DNA from 2 places in the Thauera sp. SWB20 genome. Region 2 is predicted to be linked to the other one. Evidence: predicted binding sites of a transcription regulator. Region 2 holds the regulator's gene; the other holds the start of a gene.
What was found. Region 2 encodes FliA, which starts transcription of late flagellar genes. Its sites were predicted from a motif close to CTAAAGTTNNNNNNNNNNNNGCCGNTA; they were not measured.
Positions count from the first base shown of each region.

Region 1: motA (flagellar motor stator protein MotA) is a predicted target of FliA. The motif match lies at 1,458-1,484, and genes of this name have one in related genera.

Region 1 is NZ_JTDM01000018.1:113,868-122,536, forward strand. It holds gene motB (flagellar motor protein MotB) at 1-466, opposite strand, end outside; gene motA (flagellar motor stator protein MotA) at 543-1,397, opposite strand; gene flhC (flagellar transcriptional regulator FlhC) at 1,590-2,177, opposite strand; gene flhD (flagellar transcriptional regulator FlhD) at 2,188-2,505, opposite strand; gene PO78_RS10920 (diguanylate cyclase) at 2,662-4,590, opposite strand; gene PO78_RS10925 (NUDIX hydrolase) at 4,735-5,283, shown strand; gene rsxA (electron transport complex subunit RsxA) at 5,380-5,964, shown strand; gene rsxB (electron transport complex subunit RsxB) at 5,978-6,529, shown strand; gene rsxC (electron transport complex subunit RsxC) at 6,529-8,250, shown strand; gene PO78_RS10945 (RnfABCDGE type electron transport complex subunit D) at 8,258-8,669, shown strand, end outside.
Region 2 is NZ_JTDM01000021.1:647,483-656,151, reverse strand. It holds gene flhA (flagellar biosynthesis protein FlhA) at 1-1,996, shown strand, start outside; gene flhF (flagellar biosynthesis protein FlhF) at 2,402-3,871, shown strand; gene PO78_RS20285 (MinD/ParA family ATP-binding protein) at 3,874-4,659, shown strand; gene PO78_RS20280 (RNA polymerase sigma factor FliA) at 4,784-5,557, shown strand; gene PO78_RS20275 (flagellar motor protein) at 5,588-6,328, shown strand; gene motD (flagellar motor protein MotD) at 6,344-7,183, shown strand; gene parC (DNA topoisomerase IV subunit A) at 7,527-8,669, opposite strand, start outside.

The sequences.
Region 1 (8,669 bases), on a different contig from region 2:
GGCGCAGCGAGGGGTTGGCCTCGATGACCGCCTCGAGCTTGCCCTTGAGGTCGATCAGGCGCGCGCGTTCACGGCGCTCGGCGACGGCCTGCGCGGTGGCCTCGGCCTCGCTCTTGACGCGCGCGGGCGCGGCGTCGAGATTGATCGCGCGCGTGCTGGGGGTGTCGCCCCTGCGCACCTGGCCGACCTTGCGCGAGAGGTCCTCGCCACCGCCCTTGATGATGCTCGAGCTGTCGCCGGTGCCTTCGCCGCCCTGCATGGCGAGCTTGAGCGGGTTCTGGAAGTAGTCGGCGATGCCCTCGAGGTCGCCCTGCGCGGTCGAGCCGAGCAGCCACATCAGCAGGAAGAAGGCCATCATCGCGGTGACGAAGTCCGCGTAGGCGATCTTCCATGCACCGCCGTGGTGGCCGCCACCGCCCTTCTTGATGCGCTTGACGACGATCGGTTGCTGGGTATCGTCGCTCATCGCGCAACTCCGCACGCCGGCGCAGGGCGCGGCGCCTGGGGACGACGGGAGTCAGGGACGCGGGGGCTCATCGCGTTCAGCCCTTGCGGTTCTTGATTTCCTGCTCGAGCTCGGCGAAGCCCGGGCGGTCGGTCGAGTACAGCACCTTGCGGCCGAACTCCACCGCGACCTGCGGCGCATAGCCGTTCATGCTCGCCAGCAGCACCACCTTGATGACCTGGTAGATCTTGCCGCTCTCCTCGACCTTCTGCTCGAGCTGGCTGGCGATCGGCGCGACGAAACCATACGAGACCAGGATGCCGAGGAAGGTGCCGACCAGCGCGCCGCCGATCATCTTGCCCAGCACCGCGGGCGGCTGACCCACCGAGCCCATCACGTTCACCACGCCCATCACCGCCACCACGATGCCGAAGGCGGGCACCGCATCGGCGACCTTGGAGACCACGTGCGGCGCCTGGTGCGCCTCCTGGTGGTGGGTCTCGATCTCCATGTCCATCAGGTTCTCGATCTCGAAGGCGTTGAGGTTGCCGCCCACCATCATGCGCAGGTAGTCGGTCATGAACTCGACCGCGTGATGGTCGGCGGCGACGCTCGGGTACTTGGAGAAGATCGGGCTGGAGTCGGGGTTCTCGATGTCGTTCTCGATCGACATCAGGCCTTCCTTGCGCACCTTGGCGAGGATCTCGAACAGCAGCGCGAGCAGGTCGACATAGAGCGCCTTGTTGTACTTCGAGCCCTTCACCGCCAGCGACAGCGAGCCGAGCGTGCCCTTGATCGCCTTCGGGCCGTTGCCGGCGACGAAGCCACCGATCATCAGGCCGATGATCGCGAGGTACTCCATGGGCACCCACAGCGCGGCCAGGCTGCCATGCACCGCGTAGGTGCCCAGCGAGGCGGCGAGGATGATGACGTAGCCGATGATCAGGAACACGGGGAAACTCCGAAGCGTTTCGCTGCGCCGCGCACGGACCGGCACGGCTCTCGCAGGGGATAACGGCGGCGGCGGGAGGAACTTGAACGCGCCGGGGCGCGACGCCACGCCGTGCGCGGACGTGACATGGGCCGCCTGTTTCCAGCGCGGCCCATGTAGGAACCTGCATGCGGGCCGGAGGGCCCGCCGGGGTCAGGCGACGACCGCCTTGCGGCTGGCGGCCGTCGTCTTGTGCGTGGGCGCGACCGCCTTGCGGGTGGTGGTCTTGCGGCGCGCGGAGCCGGCGCGCGAGGGCATGTTGCACAGGCCGCACACGTAGTCGTGCACCGGATCGTGGGCGTGGGCGACGAACTCGCCGCCGCAGCGGGTACACGCGGCCATCTGCAGCAGGTCGGCGTCGAAGAAGCGCACCAGGGTCCACGCGCGCGTGAGGCTCAGCGCGGGCTCGATCACGCCGGTCTCGATGTGGTCGAGATAGAGGTGATAGGACTTGAGGATCGCGTCCAGGCCGTGCACGCCGGCCGGGCCGGTGAAGTAGCGGTACAGGTTCATGAACAGCGAGGAATGCACGTTCGGTTGCCAGGTCATGAACCAGTCGGTGGAGAACGGCAGCATGCCCTTGGGGGGCGAGGCACCGCGGACTTCCTTGTAGATCCTGAGCAGCTTCTCGCGGCTCAGCCTGGTCTCGACCTCGAGCATCTGCATGCGCGCACCGAGTTGCACCATCTCGACCGCACGACGCACGTCGTCGGCCTCTTCGATCACACTCTTGTTCTTCATTCGGCACTCCTCAGCGCGCATCGGCCGCCGCCTTGCCGGCGGCGAGGATCGCCGCGTGCAGGCCCGCGCTGGCGGCATCCCGCCCTTCGCCCGCCATGAGCCGGGCCAACTGGGCATCGTCGAAGCGGAAGCAGGGCAGCAGCGTCGGACTGGACGCCATCCTGACCAGCTTGGCCGCCGACATCGACTCGATCAGGTCCGCGAAGGCCTCGCCGATCCCGAGCCGGAACAGCGCGGTCGCGCGGTCGTCGCGCAGCATCTGCTGTGCCAGCATCAGGTAGGCGAGGTTGAGTTCGCGGATTTCTTCCTGGAAGTCGGGGCGATCCATGGTTTTCCATCCCGCACGGGGATCAACGTCTGCAAGTTAAAGTAGTTTCTCAGGAGCGGCAAGCCGCTCCCCCCGGCTCCGTGCCGCATTTCACGCACAAGGTGTCGCCCCCGAACAACACCTGCCGGCGGGGCGGCCGCGCCTTCCCGCCGGCATTCAGCCCGCGCCGGACTGGAGCTGGAGTGCGGCGATGCAGTTGCGGCCACGCTGCTTGGCACGATACACGCTGTCGTCGGCACACTTGATCAGTGCATCGACGCTGCCCATGGCGGGCACGCGCATGGCCACGCCGACGCTGGCAGTGAGGAAGATCTGCGGGCCGCCGGTCTCGACCGGACTGGCCTGCACGGCCACGCGCAGGCGCTCCGCGACCAGCATCGCCGCCTTCAGGTCGGTATCGGGGCACAGCACCAGGAACTCGTCGCCACCGGTACGGCAGATCAGGTCCTGGGCGCGCAGCGCGCCACGCAGGGTCGCCGCGGCCTGGCGCAGGGCCATGTCGCCGACGTCGTGCCCATGGGTGTCGTTGATGGTCTTGAAGCCGTCGAGGTCGACGATCATGACCGAGAAGGCGCGACCGTGACGCGTCGCCGTGGCCCACTCGGCCTCCATCGCCTCGATCGCCCGACGGCGGTTGGGCAGACCGGTGAGCGGGTCGGTCAGCGCGGCCTCCTGCAGGCGGCGGTTCGAGATCGACAGCTCGGCGGCGAAATTGCGCAGTTCCTCGCGCTCGTGCTCGAGTTCCTGCTGCAGCACCAAGGTGCGCACGCAGGCACGCAGGCGCACGGTCAGCGCCGCACGTCGCAGCGGACGGACGAGGAAGTCGTCAACCCCGGCGCCGGAGGCGGCCAGCAGGCGCGCCTCGTCGTCGCTGCCGAGCATGCAGATCACGTACACGCCGCGTCCGAGGCGCATGTCGCGCAGGCCGCGCACCACCCGTTCCCCCTCCTCCGACCAGTCCGCGACCAGCAGTTGCGGCTGGACGTCGAGCGCGGCCTCGAGCGCGGCGTCCGCGCCCGCAGCAGTGAACGGGACGATCCCCGCGGCTTCGAGCTCGCCGCGCAACAGCTCGCGGTCCTCGCGCGCGCCGGCCACGACCAACGCACGCATCGGCTGCGGACCAGCGGCCTCGGCGGCCACCTTGGGCGCCTCGCCAACCGCATCCACCGCCGCGCTGCCCACCTCGGCGAAGCGGGGCGCGTCCTCGGTGCGGATCTGCAGCAGCTTGCCCCACTCCGCCCAGTCGCGCCCGACGCGCTCGCACAGCGAGACGAACTCGCCGCGCCCGAGGCCGAGGCGGCCCGCCAGGCGCAGCATCGGCGCCATCAGACGCACGTGCTCGGAATCGGGCGCGAGGCACAGCTGCGCCACCGCGCGCGCCAGCACGAGGCACTGCACGATCCCGGCCTCGCGCGAATCCTCCGCGTAGCCGGCCAGCTCGGGCTCTTCGTGGAAGCGCACCGGTTGCACCAGCGCGTCCGGCACCCCCCAGTCGGCAAGCATGGCGGCACCGAGCTCGCGGTGGTTCATCGCGAAGGCCTGGTCCTCGAGCACCACCTGCTGCAGGGCGGGATCGCGCTTGAGTTCCGCGAGCAGGCGGGAGAAGGCCTCGGGATAGAGGGTCGCGAGCGAGAGCTCGCCCACGCGAGCGAGCAGGCCGAGGCTGAACGCCTCGTCGGGTGCGACCACGCGCACGCGCTGGGTGAGCGCCTGCATCGAGATCGCCATCAGCAGCGCGGAGGACCAGAAACGCGGGTAGTCGAAGCCCTGGCAGGTACCCTTGCGGTAGGTCGACAGCAGCGAGAAGCCCAGCGCCAGCGTGCGCACGGCGGGCAGGCCGAGCACCATCAGCGCTTCCTGCACCGACACGATCGCGCGCCGGTTCTCCGCGATGAGGCCATTGGCCGCCTTGATCAGGCGCCCGACGAAGGCGGGATCGCCCTTGATCACGCGGCCGAGCTCGGCCAGCGAGACGTCGGGCGCCTGCGTGAGCCGGATGATCGCGAGCGCCACGCCGCGCGGCGAAGGCAGGTCTCCCGCCGCCTTGAGCTGCGCATATCGCTTCATGTCGATCGGTTGCGGCATCCCTTTACACTCCCTCGCTCGCTGTCGCCGGCCGATTCTGGCACAGAGCCCGCTTCATCGGCCGACTGGCGTCATTCTTTAGGCCGTGCTGCCGGCAGACGGGTCAAAGCAAGCTAGAATCGCCGAAAACCATTGTCCGCGACCATGAAATACTGCTCGAATTGCGGCGCCACCGTCGCCTTCCGCATCCCGCCCGGGGACACCCTTCCCCGCCACGTCTGCGAGCAGTGCGGCACCATCCACTACCAGAACCCCAAGTTGGTGGTGGGCGCGCTGGCCGAGTGGGAAGACCGCGTGCTGCTGTGCCGGCGTGCGATCGAGCCGCGCCACGGCATGTGGACGCTGCCGGCCGGCTTCATGGAGAACGAGGAAACCACCGCCCAGGCCGCCGCCCGCGAGACCCTGGAGGAGGCCTGCGCGCGCATCGAGGTGGGCGAGCTGTACACGCTGATCGACGTGCCGCACATCAGCCAGGTCCACATCATCTACCGCGCCCGCCTGCTCGACCTCGACTTCCGCCCCGGCGAGGAGTCGCTCGAGGTCGCGCTGCTGCGCGAGGACGAGATCCCCTGGGAGCGGATCGCCTTCCGTTCGATCGCGATCAGCCTGCGCCACTTCTTCGACGACCGTCGCAGCGGCCGCTGGCAGCTGCACACCGCCAGCCTCGCCCCGCCGCCACCGGATTGGCGCTGAGGCCCGGAGGCCCGGCCGATACATGCTCCCGCATCAGGGTTGATGCGGGACTCGGGCGCGGAGGATAATCCTGCAATTCCCTTCCGCGCGCGGATCATGACCAGCTACATCTTCGTCGTCATCGGCGCCGTCCTGGTGAACAACGTCGTACTCGTCCGCATCCTCGGGCTGTGCCCGTTCATGGGCGTGTCGAAAAAGCTCGAGACCGCCATCGGCATGGGCGCGGCCACGACCTTCGTGCTCACCGTCGGCGCCGGCACCAGTTACCTGATCGACCACTACCTGCTCCAGCCCTTCGATCTCGGCTACCTGCGCACGCTGGCCTTCATCGTCGTGATCGCGGCGATCGTCCAACTCACCGAGCTGATCATCCAGAAGACCAGCCCGCTGCTGCACCAGGTGCTGGGGATCTACCTGCCGCTGATCACCACCAACTGCGCCGTGCTCGGCGTGCCCCTGCTCAACGTCGGCTTGAAGCACGACCTGCTCGAATCCCTGTTGTTCGGCTTCGGCTCCTCGCTCGGTTTCACCCTCGCGCTCGTGCTGTTCGCCGGCATCCGCGAGCGCCTGGACGGCGCCGACGTGCCGATCGCCTTCAAGGGCACCGCGATCGCGATGATCACCGCCGGTTTCATGAGCCTCGCGTTCATGGGCTTCGCCGGCCTCGACCGCTTCCACTGAGGCCCGCTCCACCATGATCACCGCGATTCTCGTGATGGCCGGCATCGCCATCGTGCTCGGCCTCACCCTGGGCTACGCCGCGATCCGCTTCAAGGTCGAGGGCGACCCGCTGGTCGAGAAGATCGACGCCATCCTGCCGCAGACCCAGTGCGGCCAGTGCGGCTTCCCCGGCTGCAAGCCCTACGCCGAGGCGATCGCCAACGGCGAGGCCGACATCAACCAGTGTCCGCCCGGCGGCGAGGAGGGCGTGCGCAAGCTCGCCGACCTGCTCGGACGCGAGTTCAAGCCGCTCTCCGAAGAGCACGGTGTCGAGAAGCCGAAGTCGGTCGCGGTCATCGACGAGCAGGTCTGCATCGGCTGCACGCTGTGCATCCAGGCCTGTCCGGTGGATGCGATCGTGGGCGCGGCCAAGCAGATGCACACCGTGGTCGAGCCGCTGTGCACCGGCTGCGAGCTGTGCGTGGCGCCCTGCCCGGTCGATTGCATCGCGATGGTGCCGCTGGCCGAGACCGTGCACACATGGAAATGGAAATACCCGGTGGTCGAGATGCGGAGGGTCGCCTGATGCTGCGTGAGCTTTTTCGCTTCCATGGCGGCGTGAAGCCCGCAACCAACAAGAGCGCCTCGACGACCTCGCCGATCGCTAAGGCCCCCATCCCCGCGCGGCTGGTCGTCCCCCTGCACCAGAGCCTGGGCAGCCCCGCCATCGCCCTGGTCGAGCCCGGCCAGCGCGTGCTCAAGGGGGAACGCATCGGCGCGGCGGGCGGACGCCTGTCCGCCGCGATCCACGCACCCACCTCCGGCGTGGTGCGTGCGGTCGAGCCGGCGCTGGTCCCGCACGCCTCGGGCCTGCGCGAACCCGCGGTGATCATCGAGAGCGACGGCGAGGACCGCTGGGCCGAGCCCGAACACATCAACTACCGCATCACCCCGCCCGACGAGGTGCGCGACTTCGTGCGCGATGCCGGCGTGGTCGGCCTCGGCGGCGCGGTGTTCCCCACCCACCAGAAGATGCGCCCCGGCAGCGGCGGCAAGACCCGCACGCTGGTGCTCAACGGCGCCGAGTGCGAGCCCTTCATCACCTGCGACGACATGCTGATGCGCGAGCGCGCCGACGGCATCGTCTCCGGGGCCGCGATCCTGCGCCACATGCTGCAGGCCGAGGAAGTCCTGATCGGCATCGAGGACAACAAGCCCGAGGCGATCGCGGCGATGCGGCAGGCGGTCGCGGCGGCGGGCGAGCACATGGAAGTGGTCGCCGTCCCCACCCGCTATCCCGCCGGGGGCGCCAAGCAGCTGATCCGCGTGCTCACCGGCATCGAGGTGCCGCACGGCGAGCGCTCCACCGACTACGGGGTGCAGTGCTTCAACGTCGGCACCGCCTACAGCGTCCACGAGGCGCTCGAGCTCGGCCGCCCGCTGGTGTCGCGCATCGTCACGGTCGCGGGCAACGTCGAGCGCCCGGGCAACTACGAGGTCCTCATCGGCACGCCGATGGACGAGCTGGTGCGCCTGTGCGGCCCGCGCGCGGACACCCGCTTCCTCGTCATGGGCGGACCGATGATGGGCGTGCGCATGCCCGCCTTCGACGTGCCGGTGGTGAAGGCGACGAACTGCGTGCTCGCGGCCGACGACAAGCTTTTCCCGCCGGCTCCGCCCGAGCAACCCTGCATCCGCTGCACCGAGTGCGCCAAGGCCTGCCCGGTCGAGTTGCAGCCCTTCGAGCTGTACTGGTTCAGCCGCTCGAAGAATTTCGGCAAGGCACAGGAATACCACCTCTTCGACTGCATCGAGTGCGGCTGCTGCGCCTACGTGTGCCCCTCGCACATCCCGCTGGTCGACTACTACCGCTTCTCCAAGGGCGAGATCTGGGCGCGCGAGCGCGAGAAGGCGGCCGCGGACCAGGCACGCGAGCGCTTCGAGTTCCGCAACTTCCGCCAGGAGCGCGAGAAGGCCGAGAAGGCCGCCAAGCTCGCCGCCAAGGCGGCCGAGACGCGCGCCAAGCTGGCCGAGGCCGGCACGGCCGAAGCGCCGGCGGCGGCCGAGGCCCCCGCCGCGGAAGATCCCAAGAAGGCCCTGATCGCCGCCGCGCTCGCCCGTGCCAAGGCCCAGAAGGCCGAGATCCAGCCGCAGAACACCGACAACCTCAGCCCGCAGACGCAAGCCGAGATCGCCGACATCGAGACCCGCCGCAAGGCGCTCGAGGCGGCCGCAGTCCCGGCTTCGACCGCACCCGCGCCGCAAGCCGCCGACGCGGCGGACCTCCCCGACGAGCCTCGCCCCTGAGCCCCGCATGATCCACTCTCCCTACGTCCGCAAGGCGGTCAGCGTGCAGCGCACGATGGGCCTCGTGCTCCTCGCGCTGATCCCCGGAATCGTCGCCCACGCACTGCTCATCGGCCCCGGCGTGCTGGTGAACCTGGCGATCTCCACGATCACGGCGGTGGGCGCAGAGGCGCTGATGCTGCATCTGCGCAAGCGCCCGGTGGCGATCGCGGTGGGCGACCTCTCGGCCGTCGTCACCGCCTGGCTGGTCACCTTGTGCTTCCCGCCGATCGTGCCGTGGTGGCTCACGGTGTGCGGCGCCCTGGTGGCGATCGTGGCCGTCAAGCACCTCTATGGCGGCCTCGGCCAGAACCCGTTCAACCCGGCGATGATCGCCTACTGCTCGATGATCGTCGCCTTCCCGGCGCTGATGTCGCAGT
Region 2 (8,669 bases):
GCCGCTGCCGGTCTTCCTCCTCGACGTCTTCTTCACCTTCAACATCGCGATCTCGGTGATGGTGATGCTGGTGGCGATGTACTCGACGCGGCCGCTGGACTTCTCCGTTTTTCCCACCGTGCTGCTGGTCACCACGCTGCTGCGCCTGTCGCTCAACGTCGCCTCCACCCGCATCGTGCTGCTAGAGGGTCACGCCGGTCCGGATGCCGCCGGCAAGGTGATCGAGGCCTTCGGCAACTTCCTCGTTGGCGGCAACACCGCGGTCGGGCTGGTGGTGTTCATCATCCTCACCGTGATCAACTTCGTGGTGATCACCAAGGGCGCGGGCCGCATCGCCGAGGTGTCGGCGCGCTTCACCCTGGACGCGATGCCGGGCAAGCAGATGGCGATCGACGCCGACCTCAACGCCGGCCTGGTCGACGAGAAGGAGGCCAAGCGCAGGCGCAAGGAGATCGCGCAGGAATCGGACTTCTACGGCGCCATGGACGGTGCGTCCAAGTTCGTGCGCGGCGACGCGGTCGCCGGCATCATCATCCTGGCGATCAACATCATCGGCGGCCTCTTCGTCGGCATCATGCAGCACGACATGGCGGTGGGCGACGCCGCCCACACCTATACCCTGCTCACCATCGGCGATGGCCTGGTGGCGCAGATCCCCTCGCTGATCGTCTCGGTCGCGGCCGGTCTGGTGGTGTCGCGGGTGGGCGACGAGGGCGATGTCGGCGGGCTGGTGATCGGCCAGCTGTTCTCCAATCCGCAGGTCATGGTGCTGACCGCGGCGATCATCGGCGTGCTCGGCCTGATTCCGGGCATGCCCAACCTGGTCTTCCTGCTGCTCGCGGCCACGCTCGGCGGCATGGCCTGGATGCGGCGCAAGCGCATCGCCGAGGAAGCCGCGGCCGCCGCCGCGCCCGAGGCCGCGGCGCAGGTGCCGATGCCCGCCGCCGACAATCTGGAGGCGAGCTGGAACGACGTCTCGCAGGTGGACGTGCTCGGGCTGGAGGTCGGCTACCGGCTGATCCCGATGGTCGACAAGGGCCAGGACGGCGAGCTGCTCAAGCGCATCCGCGGCCTGCGCAAGAAGTTTGCCCAGGAGGTCGGTTTCCTGTCCGCGCCCGTGCACATCCGCGACAACCTCGAGCTCAAGCCCAACGGTTACCGGCTCGCCCTCAAGGGCGTCGAGGTCGGCAGTGGCGATGCCTATCCTGGCCAGTTCCTCGCCATCAACCCGGGGCGCGTGTCCGGCCCGCTTGCCGGACGCGAGACCACCGACCCCGCCTTCGGGCTGCCCGCGGTGTGGATCGACGCCTCGATGCGCGAGCAGGCGCACGCGCTCGGCTACACCGTGGTGGACGCGAGCACCGTGGTGGCGACCCACCTCAACCACGTCATCCTCAACCACGCCGCCGAGCTGCTCGGCCGCCAGGAGACCCAGGCCCTGCTCGACCACCTCGGCAAGGAATCGCCCAAGCTGGTCGAGGACCTCGTGCCCAAGCTGCTGCCGCTCGGCACCGTGCAGCGCGTGCTGCAGAACCTGCTCGAGGAAGGCGTCAACATCCGCGACATGCGCAGCATCATCGAGGTGCTCGCCGAGAACGCGCCGCGCGTGCAGGATCCGGCCCAGCTCACCACCCGGGTGCGCGAGGCGCTCGGCCGCGCCATCCTGCAGGGCCTGTTCCCGGGCAATGCCGAGGTCCAGGTGATGGCGCTCGAGCCCGGGCTGGAGCGCATCCTGATGCAGGCCATGGCTGCGGGCGGCGAGGGCGGGGCGATCGAACCGGGCCTGGCCGATACCTTGCTGCGCCAGACCGCGCAGATCGCCCAGCGCCAGGAGGATGTCGGCTTGCCGCCGGTGCTGCTGGTGCCCGCGCAACTGCGCCTGCTGCTGTCGCGCTTCCTGCGCCGCGCCGTGCCGTCGCTGAAGGTCGTCTCCAACAGCGAGGTGCCGGAGAACCGCACCATCCGTGTCACCGCGATGGTGGGCGCGCAGGGCTGAGCACCCACGCGCCTGCGGAGTCGCCGTGGGAGCGACGCAAGTCGCGATCAGGCGGTTCGTCCGTGTTGGAGCGGATTCCGTGCGCCGCGATCGCGACTCGCGTCGCTCCTACGAAGAACCACTGCGTGCGGAGTCTCCTCCGCAGGCGCGACGCAAGTCGCGATCAGGCGGTTCGTCCGTGTCGAGGCGGATTCCGTGCGCCGCGATCGCGACTCGGGGCGCGCCTGCGGACAATGCTCGCGCTTCCCGACACGGCTGCGGGGCCACGATCGCTGCCGCCGGTGCGCGCTCCCCGTCTCCCGAATTGACCCCGGAAACCCGCTTTATTCCACCCCAGGCGCTTGACCCGGCCTCGCGATAATCCTCATCAAGCAGTGGTCGACGACGGCCACCGGGAGATTCGCCATGAACGTCAAACGCTACTTTGCCCCCACCGCCCGCGAGGCGCTCCGCGCGCTCAAGGAAGCCCTCGGTCCGGATGCGATCGTGCTGTCCAACCGCGCCGTCGAAGGCGGGGTGGAGATCCTCGCGCTGCCGGGCGAGGCGGTCGGCGCGCTGCAGGCGGCCAATCGGGCGGCGGTGGTGGCGCGTGCGGGCGGGGAGGTCCGGCCGGCAGCGGTCGAGATGCCGGCCGCGGCGGCGCGCAGCGCCGACGACGCCGACTTCCGCGTGAGCCTTTCCGCGCTGGCGGCCAGCGCCGCGCGCAACGCTTCCCGCCCCGTCGCGCAGCCGGCCGCCGAGCCGGGGACGGTGGTGCGCGCCTTCAATCCGCCACGCATCGAGACCGCCGACTACGCGCTGCGCAGCCGCGACGGCGTGCTGCGCGCGGCGGCCGCGGCCCAGACCGCCGCCCGCCCGGCGCCGAGCGGTCCGGCGGTGTTCTCCGGTCGTGCCGCGCGCTCCGACGCCGACGAATTCGGCAGCGCGCGCGTGCGCGAACTGCAGGAGACCAACACCCGCCTGATGGCCGAGCTCACCGGCATCCGCGGCATGATCGAACGTCAGCTCGCCGGCTTCGCCTGGGGCGAGACGCGCCGCCAGGCGCCGGCGCGCGCGGCCATGCTCGGAGAGCTGCTCGAGGCCGGGTTCTCCGCGGCGATCGCGCGCAAGCTCGTCGAGGCCGTGCACGAGGACGCCGACCGCATCGAGGCGCGCGAGGCCGTGGGTGCCGCCCTCGATCGCCTGATGCGGGCCTGCGCCTCGGACGAGGATCTGCTCGACCGTGGCGGCGTGTATGCCCTGGTCGGCCCCACCGGCGTCGGCAAGACCACCACCACCGCCAAGCTCGCCGCCCGCTGCGTGGTGCGCCACGGCGCCGGCCGGCTCGCGCTGATCACCACCGACGGCTACCGCATCGGCGCCCAGGAGCAGCTGCGCATCTACGGCCGTATCCTCGGCGTGCCGGTGTTCTCGGTGCGCGACGCGGCCGACCTGCGCCAGACCCTGGCCGGCCTGCGCAACAAGCACATGGTGCTCATCGACACCATGGGCATGAGCCAGCGCGACCGCATGGTGGCCGAGCAGGCGGCCATGCTCTCCGGCGCCGGCGACGTGCGCCGGCTGCTGCTGCTCAACGCCACCGCGCGCGGCGACACCCTGGACGACGTGGTGCGCGCCTATGCCGGCGGCGACCTCGCCGGCTGCATCTTCACCAAGGTGGACGAGGCCGCCTCGCTCGCGCCGGCGCTCGATGTCGCGGTGCGCCACGAGCTCGACATCCGCTACCTCACCAACGGCCAGCGCGTACCCGAGGACCTGCACCTGCCCAACCGTGCCTACCTCTTGCATCGCGCGCTGCGCGAGCACGGCAGCGCCTCGCCCTGGCACCTGCAGGGCGACGAGGCCGGCATGCTGCTCGCGGCGGGAGGGGCCTGAGCATGCTCGACGGACGCGAAGACCAGGCCGCCGGCCTGCGCAGGCTGTTCCGCCGCGCGCCGCCCCAGGTGGTGGCGCTGTATGCGGGCGGTCGCCGCGCCGCCGACAACGCCGCGCTCGCCGCCCACCGCATCGCCGGGCGCAGCGAGCGTGTGCTGGTGCTGGACGAGGCCGAGGGCGGCGCCAGGCTGTGCGGCGCGCTCGGCGTGGGCGAGGGCGTGGACCTGCTGCAGCTGCTCGACGGCCGCAGCACGCTCGCCGACATCGTGCAGCCGGTGCCGGGCCTGGTGGGCCGCGTGCCGGCCGCGGCCGCGGCGCTCGCGCTGCCCCTGCTCGACGATCCGCGCCGTGCCTGCCTGATCGAGGCGCTGCGCATCCTGCACCGCCACGCCGGCTTCGTTCTGGTGCACGCGAGCGGCGAACAGGCTGCGGAGCCGTCTCCGTTCGTGCTCGCCGCGCCGCGCCGACTGGTGGTCGCCGAGGCGAGCGCGAGCGGCGCCACCGACGCCTACCACACCATCAAGGGCCTTGCCGCCGCGGGAGCCGGCTCGGTGCACGTGGCCGTGTGCCGCGCGCGCGGGCGGGCGGACGCCACCGCCTTCTTCCGCAGTCTCGATGCGCTCGTGCGCCGCCACGTGGGCGTCCCGCTCGCGTGGGTGGGCGAACTCGAACGCGACGAGATCGCCGGCGCTCTGCAGCCGCCGCTGCAGACCTCGAGCCGCGATGCGGGCGCGGCCTTCCTGCGGCGCGTCGCCTCACCGGCGCGTGCCCCTGTCATGCGCGCCTGATGCGCCGCCTGCGTGACACATCCCGCTGGTAAAGCTGGCGATGCTACGGGAAAATGCGCAATTCCTATCCAGGCGGGCGAGAGCCGACGGCCCCGTCCGCTGCCCGAACCCACAGGCCCGATGCATGTACGACGCTCACGGTAAGCTCGACAAGGGTGGTCTCGTCGAAAACTACGCCCCGCTGGTCAAGCGCATCGCCTACCAGCTGATGTCGCGCCTGCCCGCCAGCGTGGATGTGGACGACCTGATCCAGAACGGCATGATGGGCCTGCTCGATGCCCTCGGCCGCTACGAGCAGGGCCTCGGCGCCCAGTTCGAGACCTATGCGGTGCAGCGCATCCGTGGCGCCATGCTCGACGGCCTGCGCGAGAACGACTGGCTGCCGCGCAGCCTGCGCCGCGACATGCGCCGCATCGAGGCGGCGATCCACAGCCTGGAGCAGCAGAACGGCCGCCCGCCCTCCGAGAGCGAGCTCGCCGCCGCGCTCGACCTGCCGCTGGAGGATTACCAGCGCATGCTGCAGGACGCGCGCGGCCACCAGCTCGTCTATCTCGAGGATTTCAACCGCGAGGAAGACGACGACTATCTCGACCGCCATCTCGCCCAGGAGGGCAACGATCCGCTCACCCTGCTCGAGGACACCGACCTGCGCCGCCGCCTGGTCGGGGCGATCGAGCACCTGCCCGAGCGCGAGCAGCTGGTGATGGCGCTGTATTACGACGAGGAGCTCAACCTGCGCGAGATCGGCGAGGTGCTCGGCGTCACCGAGTCGCGCGTGTGCCAGCTGCACAGCCAGGCGGTGGCTCGCCTGCGCGCCTGCGTCTTCGAGGGCGGCACGGCGATGCCGGTCGCGCGCCGGCGCGGGCGCCCACCCAAGAACGCGGCCGCGGGCCGCTGATCGGGGCCGCCAGCGCTGCCCCCGGATACCATGGACAAGATCAGCCTCGTCGGCCTCACCCTCGGAATCGCCGCCATCCTCGTCGGCCAGGTGATCGAGGGCGGTCACCTGTCCTCGCTGTTCCAGCCCACCGCGTTCATGATCGTGATCGGCGGCACGCTCGGCGCGGTCATGCTGCAGAGCCCGCTGCGCGTCTTCATGCAGGGCATGCGCATGGCGCGCTGGGTCTTCGTGCCGCCGGCGCCCGCCTTCGATACGATCATCGAGCAGGTCGCGAACTGGGGCCAGACCGCGCGCAAGGAGGGCCTGCTGAGCCTGGAGAACCAGATCGAGGCGCTGTCCGACCCCTTCATGCGCAAGGGCCTGCAGCTGCTGGTCGACGGCATCGAGCCCAACCGCCTGCGCGAGGTGCTCGAGGTCGAGATCGGCGTGTGGGAGAACCAGATGAAGATGTCGGCGCGCATCTGGGAGGCGGCCGGCGGCTATGCGCCGACGATCGGCATCCTGGGCGCGGTGATGGGCCTGATCCACGTGATGGAGAACCTCTCCGACCCTTCGCGGCTGGGCGCCGGCATCGCGGTCGCGTTCGTCGCCACGATCTACGGCGTGGGCTTCGCCAACCTGGTGTTCCTGCCGATCGCCAAGAAGCTGGGCGCGCACATCGTCACCCTGACCACCCAGCGCGAGATGTTCGTCGATGGTCTGGTGGGGATCGCCAACGGCGACAACCCGCGCATCATCGCCAGCCGCATGCAGGGCTACGTGGCCTGAGCGCCGGGAGACATCATGCGGCGCAGGCGCAAGCTCGACGAGGAACACGACAACCACGAACGCTGGCTGGTGTCCTACGCCGACTTCATCACGCTGCTGTTCGCCTTCTTCGTGGTCATGTATTCGCTGTCGTCGGTCAACGAGGGCAAGTACCGCGTGCTCTCCGACTCGCTCGTGCAGGCCTTCCGCAACGTCAATGTGAACGAGAGCGGCGAACAGATCGTGCTGCCCAAGGTCAGCGTCGTGCCTTCGCAGGCGATCACCCGGCCGGCGCCCCCGGCGGTGGATCCTGTCGTGGAGCAGCGTCGCCAGCAGGCCGCGCAGCGCATGCGCAACGTGGCCGACGAGATCCGCCGCGTGCTCTCGCCGCTGACGGGGTCCGGCCAGGTGAAGGTCACCGAGGGCGCCTTCGGCGTCAGCGTCGAGATCAACGCCAGCCTGCTCTTCGCGCCCGGCGAGGCCGCGCTCGGCAGCAATGCCGTGTCGGCGCTGCAGGCGGTGGCGCGGGTGCTGGCGCCGGCGGAGTTCCCGATCACGGTCGAGGGCCACACCGACAACGTGCCGATCAGCACCTTCCGCTTTCCGTCGAACTGGGAGCTCTCGGCGGTGCGTGCCTCGACGGTGGCGCGGCTCTTCATCGACAACGGCGTCACCCCGGCGCGCCTGACCGCCGCCGGCTATGCCGACCAGCGCCCGGTCGCGGACAACGCGGACGAGGAGGGCCGCGGCCGCAACCGTCGCGTCACCATCCTGATCGAGTCGCGCATGGCCGACCCCGAAGGCAATGCCGGCCCGACCACCATCCCGCCCGACGACCCCATCCGCTCCATCCTGCCGGAGGCCCCGCAGGGTTGATGGCAGCCGGTCGGGGTGAGACCCCACGGCGTGTCCGGTTCCTTGCGGATCTTGTAGCAGCGACGCAAGTCGCGATCGGCGCAACGATTCCCGCCGTGCCTTTTTCGCCGCTGCGATCGCGACTTGCGTCGCTCCCACGAGAGACGCCGAGGTGCATCGGTATGTCGCTCCCACGAGAGATGCCGAGGTGCATTGGTGCGTCGCTCCCACGAGAGATGCCGAGGTGCATTGGTACGTCGCTCCCACGAGAGACGTCGAGGCGCATCGGTGCGTCGCTTCCACGCGAGATACGAGGCGCGTCGGTGCGCCGTAGGAGCGACGCGAGTCGCGATCGGCGCAACGGTCAGCGCATGCGCTCGGGCTTGAGCTTCGGAGTCAGCGGCACGCCCTTGCGTGCGCGGCGGTGGCGCAGCGGTTCGCGCTGGGCGGGCTTGAGCTCGATCGTCAACGCCTTGCCGCCGCGACCACTGCCCTCGACGGCGAGCACCGCATCGTCGGCCGGCACCGCCACCGCCGCCAGCGCCTCGCCTTCGTCGAGCGCCATCACGATGACGCCGCGGCCGCCGCTCTGGGTCTTCATCTCGGGGCGGGGGAAGACCAGGATGCGGCCGTTCTCGGACGCCGCCGCGATCCAGTCGCCGAACACCTTCGCCGGCGCCAGCACCTTCTCGCCCTTTTCCAGGCTCATGAAGGCCTTGCCCGCGCGCTGACGGCTGCTGGCGTCGGCGACGCTGCACAGGAAACCATAGCCGCCGCTGTTGGCGAAGAAGTACACCGAATCCGGCGTGTCGGTGACGACCTGTGCGAGCTTGCCGCCGTCCTGGAACTCCACCAGCGTGGTGATCGGCGCGCCGTCGCCGCGCCCGCCGGGCAGCTCGGACACCTTTACCGTGTAGGCGCGGCCGTTGCCGTCGATGACGATCAGCGGCCAGGTGGTGCGCGTCTCGAGCACCGCGAAGCCGAAATCGCCGGCCTTGTAGGCGATGCCGGCAGGGTCGATGCCGTGGCCCTGGCGCGAGCGCACCCAGCCGTTCTTCGACACGATCACGGTGACCGGCTCGTCCGGTACCGAGATCTCCGCGGGCGCGACCGCGGCCACGGCCTCGACCAGGGTGCGGCGGTCGTCGCCGTACTTCTTCGCGTCGTCCTGAATCTCCTTGAGGATCAGCTTGGTCATCGCCGCGCGGCTGTCGAGGAGGTGCTGCAGTCCGGCGCGCTCGTCCTTGAGCTCGGCGAGCTCCTTCTCGATCTTGAAGCCTTCCAGGCGCGCAAGCTGGCGCAGGCGGATCTCGAGGATGTCCTCGGCCTGGACGTCGGACAGCCCGAAGGCCGCGATCAGCGCCGGCTTGGGCTCGTCCGACTCGCGGATCACGCGGATCACTTCCTCGATGTGCAGGAAGGCGATCATGCGGCCTTCGAGGATGTGGATGCGCCGATCGACCTCGTCCAGCCGGTGGCGGGTGCGGCGCTCGACGGTCACGTAGCG